2 regions of the Sutcliffiella sp. FSL R7-0096 genome follow, and region 1 is predicted to be linked to the other one. Evidence: a T-box and tRNA genes for the amino acid it is inferred to sense, from the RefSeq annotation. Region 1 holds a T-box; the other holds one or more tRNA genes.
The links. The T-box of region 1 lies ahead of alaS (alanine--tRNA ligase). A T-box ahead of a tRNA ligase gene usually reads a tRNA of that ligase, here a tRNA-Ala.

Region 1 (3,375 bases):
TAAGCATCCCGTTTTTAATCAGTATTTTCATTACATACCTGTTGCACCCGGTTGTAGAATACACGCACAATAGAGGCATGCCAAGGCCTATAGCCATTCTTCTGATCTATCTATTGTTTTTTGGTGGAATCGGTCTCATAGGGTACAAAGGCATACCCGTCATCATTGACCAACTGTGGGAGCTTTCCGACAATTTTCCACGACTTGCTCAAACATATAGTGGTTGGATCAAACAAATTCATAGCTCCACCTCTAGTTGGCCTGACGGAATCCATGAAAGGGTAGATCAGACTTTTGGTGAATTCGAAGCGATGCTGTCTAATCTTTTAACAAGGGTAGTAGCAGGAATGAAAGGAATATTAAATTCCATCTTCATTCTGATTGTCATCCCATTTATAGTATTTTATCTGTTGAAGGATTACGATCAGGTCAAGAAACTTGTCTGGTATCTTACACCTAGAAAATGGCGGGAGCCGGGGCTCGCCTTTTTAAAAGATGTGGACATCTCTTTAGGTAGCTATATAAGAGGACAGCTTACTGTTTGCCTGATTATTGGCTTTTTAGCAACGGTAGCCCTCTGGTTAAGTGGTATGAAGTATGCTTTAGTTCTTGGCGTTATTATCGGAATCACCAATATCATCCCTTATTTTGGCCCGATAATAGGGGCTTTCCCGGCTGTGATTATCGCCGCGACTATGTCAGTGAAAATGGTGATTCTCGTCATTATCGTCATATTTGGACTTCAATTTATAGAGGGCAACATTTTATCTCCTCTCATCGTAGGAAAAAGCTTGCATATCCATCCTGTATTCATCATTTTGGCCCTCTTGATAGGAGGAGAGGTGGCGGGAGTGATTGGATTGATATTAGCAGTACCGGTATTTGCTGTGTTAAAGGTCACTTTGACCCATCTTACTGCTCATTTCATCAAACATTGACAACCGTCTTTCTGTTGCATATAATCGAAACATACTAGCTACATAAACCAATTCAAAGAAGGATCTGAGTACGTTACAGTCCATCCTGACGAGCATTGCTCACTTAGAGAGGAATTCCACGGCTGAAAGAATTCCAGGATGAAGGGTAATGGAAAGCTAATCCGGAGAGCAGGGTAAAATCCTGCCGGTTTGCACCGTTAAAGCAATCTGAGAGATGACGGAACTTTTCTGTCATAATCAGGGTGGTACCGCGAGAACACTCTCGTCCCTGTTATTAGGGACGGGAGTTTTTTGTTTTCTTGAAACAAAGTCCCCCTGTTGACTGTAATGAAAGGTGTGTGACTCCATCGGGAGGCTAAAGGTCGCCCTCTGGATAAGCGAAGCCGGTTGCGGAAGCTTGCGGTGTAAAACAAATCATTAGAAATTTGAATGGCCTTCAATGAAATGACCAGGCTCAAGCACCGCCCCGTGGAAAGCTTAACACTTGGAACGTAAGGAAACAGGAGTATTGACAGTAACAATTAAAGGAGGAAAATCACATGAAACATCTAACATCCGCTCAAGTACGACAAATGTTCCTAGATTTCTTCAAAGAAAAAGGACATGCGGTTGAACCTAGCGCATCACTTGTCCCACACGAAGATCCTTCCCTTTTATGGATCAACAGTGGAGTGGCTACATTAAAAAAATACTTTGATGGACGTGTCATTCCGGCAAATCCCCGAATTTGTAATGCACAAAAATCCATCCGCACGAATGATATAGAAAACGTCGGGAAAACTGCCCGTCATCATACTTTCTTTGAAATGCTTGGTAACTTCTCCATCGGAGAGTACTTCAAGAAAGAAGCAATCGACTGGGCGTGGGAGTTCCTTACAAGTGAAAAATGGATCGGCTTTGACCAGGAAAAACTCTCTGTCACCATCCATCCTGAAGATGAGGAAGCATATCAGTATTGGAATGAAGTGATTGGTGTTCCTGCAGAAAGAATTATCCGACTCGAGGGTAACTTCTGGGACATCGGTGAAGGTCCAAGTGGACCAAATACGGAAATATTCTATGACCGTGGTGAAAGCTATGGGAACGATCAAAATGATCCGGAACTATATCCAGGAGGAGAGAACGAACGCTATCTCGAAATTTGGAACCTTGTATTCTCAGAGTTCAACCACAATCCAGATCATACCTACACACCGCTTCCAAAGAAGAATATTGATACAGGTATGGGCCTTGAGCGTATGGTATCTGTTATCCAAGATGTACCGACAAACTTTGATACAGACCTTTTCATTCCAATCATACAAGCGACTGAAAAAATATCTGGTGAAAAGTATAGAACAAACGAGGAAAAAGATACGGCATTTAAAGTAATTGCTGACCATATCCGCACGGTGACATTTGCAGTTGGTGACGGTGCCCTACCTTCTAATGAAGGACGTGGCTATGTTCTTCGTCGCCTTTTAAGAAGAGCTGTTCGTTACGCAAAACAACTTGGCATCAACCGTCCATTTATGTATGAGCTTGTGCCAGTAGTAGCGGAAATCATGGTGGATTTCTACCCAGAAGTAAAAGAAAAACAGGATTTCATCCAGCGTGTAGTAAAAACAGAAGAAGAGCGATTCCATGAAACACTAAATGATGGTTTGGCAATCCTTTCGACCGTCATAGCAAAAGCGAAAGAGGAAGGCAGAACAGTCGTTTCCGGTGCAGACGCATTCCGCCTTTATGATACGTACGGTTTCCCGGTGGAATTAACAGAAGAGTATGTGGAAGAACAGGGCATGTCCCTTGATCACGAAGGGTTTGAAAAAGAGATGGAAGGCCAGCGGGATCGTGCTCGTTCCGCTCGTCAAGATTCCAGCTCCATGCAGGTCCAATCCGGAGTTTTAGGGGAGGTCCGTTCCGAAAGCAGCTTTATTGGGTATGACCAACTATCCGCAGAGACAACACTCTCCGTCATTGTCAAAAATGGGGAGCTTGCAGATTCAGCTGAAACCGGCGATGAGGTACAAGTCATTTTGTCAGAAACACCTTTCTACGCCGAGAGTGGTGGGCAGATTGCTGATCACGGATATATCGTTACCGAATCCGGAAGAGGATTTGTGAAGGATGTTCAAAAAGCTCCTAACGGCCAAAATTTACATACCATCGTTGTAGAGGAAGGTGTGCTGAAAAGAGAGCAAACGGTAAAAGCAGAAGTTCATGCAAAGAACCGTGCTCAAATCATCAAAAATCACACTGCTACGCACATTCTGCACCAAGCTTTGAAAGATGTGCTTGGCACACATGTAAACCAAGCTGGTTCCCAGGTTACTGCAGACCGTCTTCGTTTTGACTTCTCACACTTTGGTCAGGTAACACAGGAAGAGATGGAGCAAATAGAAGCAATCGTCAACGAAAAGATCTGGGCTAGCATGAATGTTGTCATTGAAAACAA
Region 2 (3,375 bases), 620 kb from region 1:
GTTCCCTCAGAATGGTTGGAAATCATTCGCAGAGTGTAAAGGCACAAGGGAGCTTGACTGCGAGACCTACAAGTCGAGCAGGGACGAAAGTCGGGCTTAGTGATCCGGTGGTTCCGCATGGAAGGGCCATCGCTCAACGGATAAAAGCTACCCCGGGGATAACAGGCTTATCTCCCCCAAGAGTCCACATCGACGGGGAGGTTTGGCACCTCGATGTCGGCTCATCGCATCCTGGGGCTGTAGTCGGTCCCAAGGGTTGGGCTGTTCGCCCATTAAAGCGGTACGCGAGCTGGGTTCAGAACGTCGTGAGACAGTTCGGTCCCTATCCGTCGTGGGCGCAGGAAATTTGAGAGGAGCTGTCCTTAGTACGAGAGGACCGGGATGGACGCACCGCTGGTGTACCAGTTGTCTTGCCAAAGGCATAGCTGGGTAGCTACGTGCGGACGGGATAAGTGCTGAAAGCATCTAAGCATGAAGCCCCCCTCAAGATGAGATTTCCTTTTACTTCGGTAAGTAAGATCCCTGAAAGATGATCAGGTAGATAGGTTCGAGGTGGAAGCATGGCGACATGTGGAGCTGACGAATACTAATCGATCGAGGACTTAACCCAACAATGATGAAATAAGTGAACGATATGAATATCTTGATACGAACACACTATCTAGTTTTGAAGGAATAAAAAAGATGAAAAACTTCTTGATTTTCTTTCTCAATTTTGTATAATATTATTTGTCTGGTAATGATGGCGAAGAGGTCACACCCGTTCCCATACCGAACACGGAAGTTAAGCTCTTCAGCGCCGATGGTAGTTGGGGGATCTCCCCCTGTGAGAGTAGGACGTTGCCAGGCGGATAATATGGAGGATTAGCTCAGCTGGGAGAGCACCTGCCTTACAAGCAGGGGGTCGGCGGTTCGATCCCGTCATCCTCCACCATAAATTCTTCACATATTGAAAAAATCAACAATAATGCCGGTGTAGCTCAGTTGGTAGAGCAACTGACTTGTAATCAGTAGGTCGTGGGTTCGACTCCTATCGCCGGCACCATTATGTGCCATTAGCTCAGTCGGTAGAGCATCTGACTTTTAATCAGAGGGTCGAAGGTTCGAGTCCTTCATGGCACACCATTTATCTTGCGGGTGTGGCGGAATTGGCAGACGCGCTAGACTTAGGATCTAGTGTCTTTGACGTGGGGGTTCGAGTCCCTTCACCCGCATTGTAATTTTATATTAGCGGAAGTAGTTCAGTGGTAGAACACCACCTTGCCAAGGTGGGGGTCGCGGGTTCGAATCCCGTCTTCCGCTCCAACAGATTTGCCGGGGTGGCGGAACTGGCAGACGCACAGGACTTAAAATCCTGCGGTAGGTGACTACCGTACCGGTTCGATTCCGGTCCTCGGCACCAGAGTTTTTTATAATAGCAAAATTACTTTCATTTATAAGCGCCCGTAGCTCAATTGGATAGAGCGTTTGACTACGGATCAAAAGGTTAGGGGTTCGAGTCCTCTCGGGCGCGCCATTATCGGGGAGTAGCTCAGCTTGGTAGAGCACTTGGTTTGGGACCAAGGGGTCGCAGGTTCAAATCCTGTCTTCCCGACCATTAATATTTACCCTTGATATGGGGCCTTAGCTCAGCTGGGAGAGCGCCTGCTTTGCACGCAGGAGGTCAGCGGTTCGATCCCGCTAGGCTCCACTTTAATACTTTTACTTTTTGGCGGTGTAGCGACGAGCATTACTTCAAGAATTTGCTCCGAGTTGTGCCGACGGATTAGCATCCTTGAATTTGCTTGCAGAGGAAGGGACACAGACCAGTAACATTGGTGCCTGTAAATCTAATGAAATACTTTTACTTTTTGGCGGTGTAGCTCAGCTGGCTAGAGCGTACGGTTCATACCCGTGAGGTCGGGGGTTCGATCCCCTCCGCCGCTACCAAAAAGGACCTTTAGCTCAGCTGGTTAGAGCAGACGGCTCATAACCGTCCGGTCGTAGGTTCGAGTCCTACAAGGTCCACCAGTTCTTTCTATACGCGGAGGAATACCCAAGTCCGGCTGAAGGGATCGGTCTTGAAAACCGACAGGGGTGTCAAAGCCCGCGGGGGTTCGAATCCCTCTTCCTCCGCCATATTAACTTTAGAATATGGTGAGTATAGATTCTATATTATTATCGCGGGGTGGAGCAACGAGCATAGGCTTCTTGCAAAAGCTTCGAGTTGTACCGGTCGACAGACTACTCTGCACACACTTTCAGAGAACGGGACAGTCGGTATATATAAGCATAGAATTTTAAACTTAATTAATATTATCGCGGGGTGGAGCAGTCCGGTAGCTCGTCGGGCTCATAACCCGAAGGTCGCAGGTTCAAATCCTGTCCCCGCAACCAAATGGTCCCGTGGTGTAGCGGTTAACATGCCTGCCTGTCACGCAGGAGATCGCCGGTTCGATCCCGGTCGGGACCGCCATTTTTTCAAAATATTATAGTTTGGCTCGGTAGCTCAGTTGGTAGAGCAATGGACTGAAAATCCATGTGTCGGCGGTTCGATTCCGTCCCGAGCCACTTTGTTTTTTCACAAAGTGAAGAAAACATCATTAAATGCCGGTGTAGCTCAGTTGGTAGAGCAACTGACTTGTAATCAGTAGGTCGTGGGTTCGACTCCTATCGCCGGCACCATTCTTAAATTAAATAGTATTATGGCGGTTGTGGCGAAGTGGTTAACGCACCTGATTGTGGTTCAGGCATTCGTGGGTTCGATTCCCATCAGTCGCCCTTTTTAGCGGGTGTAGTTTAATGGTAAAACCTCAGCCTTCCAAGCTGATGTCGTGGGTTCGATTCCCATCACCCGCTCCATTTTTGTGGGCCTATAGCTCAGCTGGTTAGAGCGCACGCCTGATAAGCGTGAGGTCGGTGGTTCGAGTCCACTTAGGCCCACCATTTTATAAAAAAAATGACGTTCCACCATAGCTCAGCGGTAGAGCATTCGGCTGTTAACCGAAGGGTCGTAGGTTCGAATCCTACTGGTGGAGCCATCTCTGGGGAAGTACTCAAGTGGCTGAAGAGGCGCCCCTGCTAAGGGTGTAGGTCGTGTAAGCGGCGCGAGGGTTCAAATCCCTCCTTCTCCGCCAGAATATCTGGCCCGTTGGTCAAGCGGTTAAGACACCGCCCTTTCACGGCGGTAACACGGGTTCGAATCCCGTACGGGTCATCAAAAGTTGTGGTATTTATAAAATATCATGGCTTTTTTTATTTGTCTTTTTTCATTACTACCTTTTTTTCTCCTCAACACTCCTATAAAAATAGATTGACAACATAATCTATACCCTTTTCATTTTCATCTCAAACACATTTTTCAATAATATATTTAATATATTAGAATAGAAACAA

Region 2: it encodes a tRNA-Ala, which carries the amino acid that the T-box ahead of alaS (alanine--tRNA ligase) is inferred to sense. The anticodon was not compared.

Annotation. Positions count from the first base shown of each region.
Region 1 is NZ_CP152003.1:3,320,409-3,323,783, reverse strand. Features, by position in the region: gene MKY77_RS17085 (AI-2E family transporter) at 1-938, shown strand, start outside; T-box leader at 985-1,211, shown strand; gene alaS (alanine--tRNA ligase) at 1,478-3,375, shown strand, end outside.
Region 2 is NZ_CP152003.1:3,935,769-3,939,143, reverse strand. Features, by position in the region: rRNA gene MKY77_RS20270 (23S ribosomal RNA) at 1-610, shown strand, start outside; rRNA gene rrf (5S ribosomal RNA) at 733-849, shown strand; tRNA gene MKY77_RS20260 (tRNA-Val) at 859-934, shown strand; tRNA gene MKY77_RS20255 (tRNA-Thr) at 970-1,045, shown strand; tRNA gene MKY77_RS20250 (tRNA-Lys) at 1,050-1,125, shown strand; tRNA gene MKY77_RS20245 (tRNA-Leu) at 1,134-1,214, shown strand; tRNA gene MKY77_RS20240 (tRNA-Gly) at 1,231-1,305, shown strand; tRNA gene MKY77_RS20235 (tRNA-Leu) at 1,314-1,402, shown strand; tRNA gene MKY77_RS20230 (tRNA-Arg) at 1,440-1,516, shown strand; tRNA gene MKY77_RS20225 (tRNA-Pro) at 1,521-1,597, shown strand; tRNA gene MKY77_RS20220 (tRNA-Ala) at 1,618-1,690, shown strand; tRNA gene MKY77_RS20215 (tRNA-Met) at 1,853-1,929, shown strand; tRNA gene MKY77_RS20210 (tRNA-Ile) at 1,934-2,010, shown strand; tRNA gene MKY77_RS20205 (tRNA-Ser) at 2,026-2,118, shown strand; tRNA gene MKY77_RS20200 (tRNA-Met) at 2,300-2,376, shown strand; tRNA gene MKY77_RS20195 (tRNA-Asp) at 2,380-2,455, shown strand; tRNA gene MKY77_RS20190 (tRNA-Phe) at 2,478-2,550, shown strand; tRNA gene MKY77_RS20185 (tRNA-Thr) at 2,589-2,664, shown strand; tRNA gene MKY77_RS20180 (tRNA-His) at 2,688-2,760, shown strand; tRNA gene MKY77_RS20175 (tRNA-Gly) at 2,768-2,841, shown strand; tRNA gene MKY77_RS20170 (tRNA-Ile) at 2,849-2,925, shown strand; tRNA gene MKY77_RS20165 (tRNA-Asn) at 2,946-3,020, shown strand; tRNA gene MKY77_RS20160 (tRNA-Ser) at 3,026-3,116, shown strand; tRNA gene MKY77_RS20155 (tRNA-Glu) at 3,125-3,196, shown strand.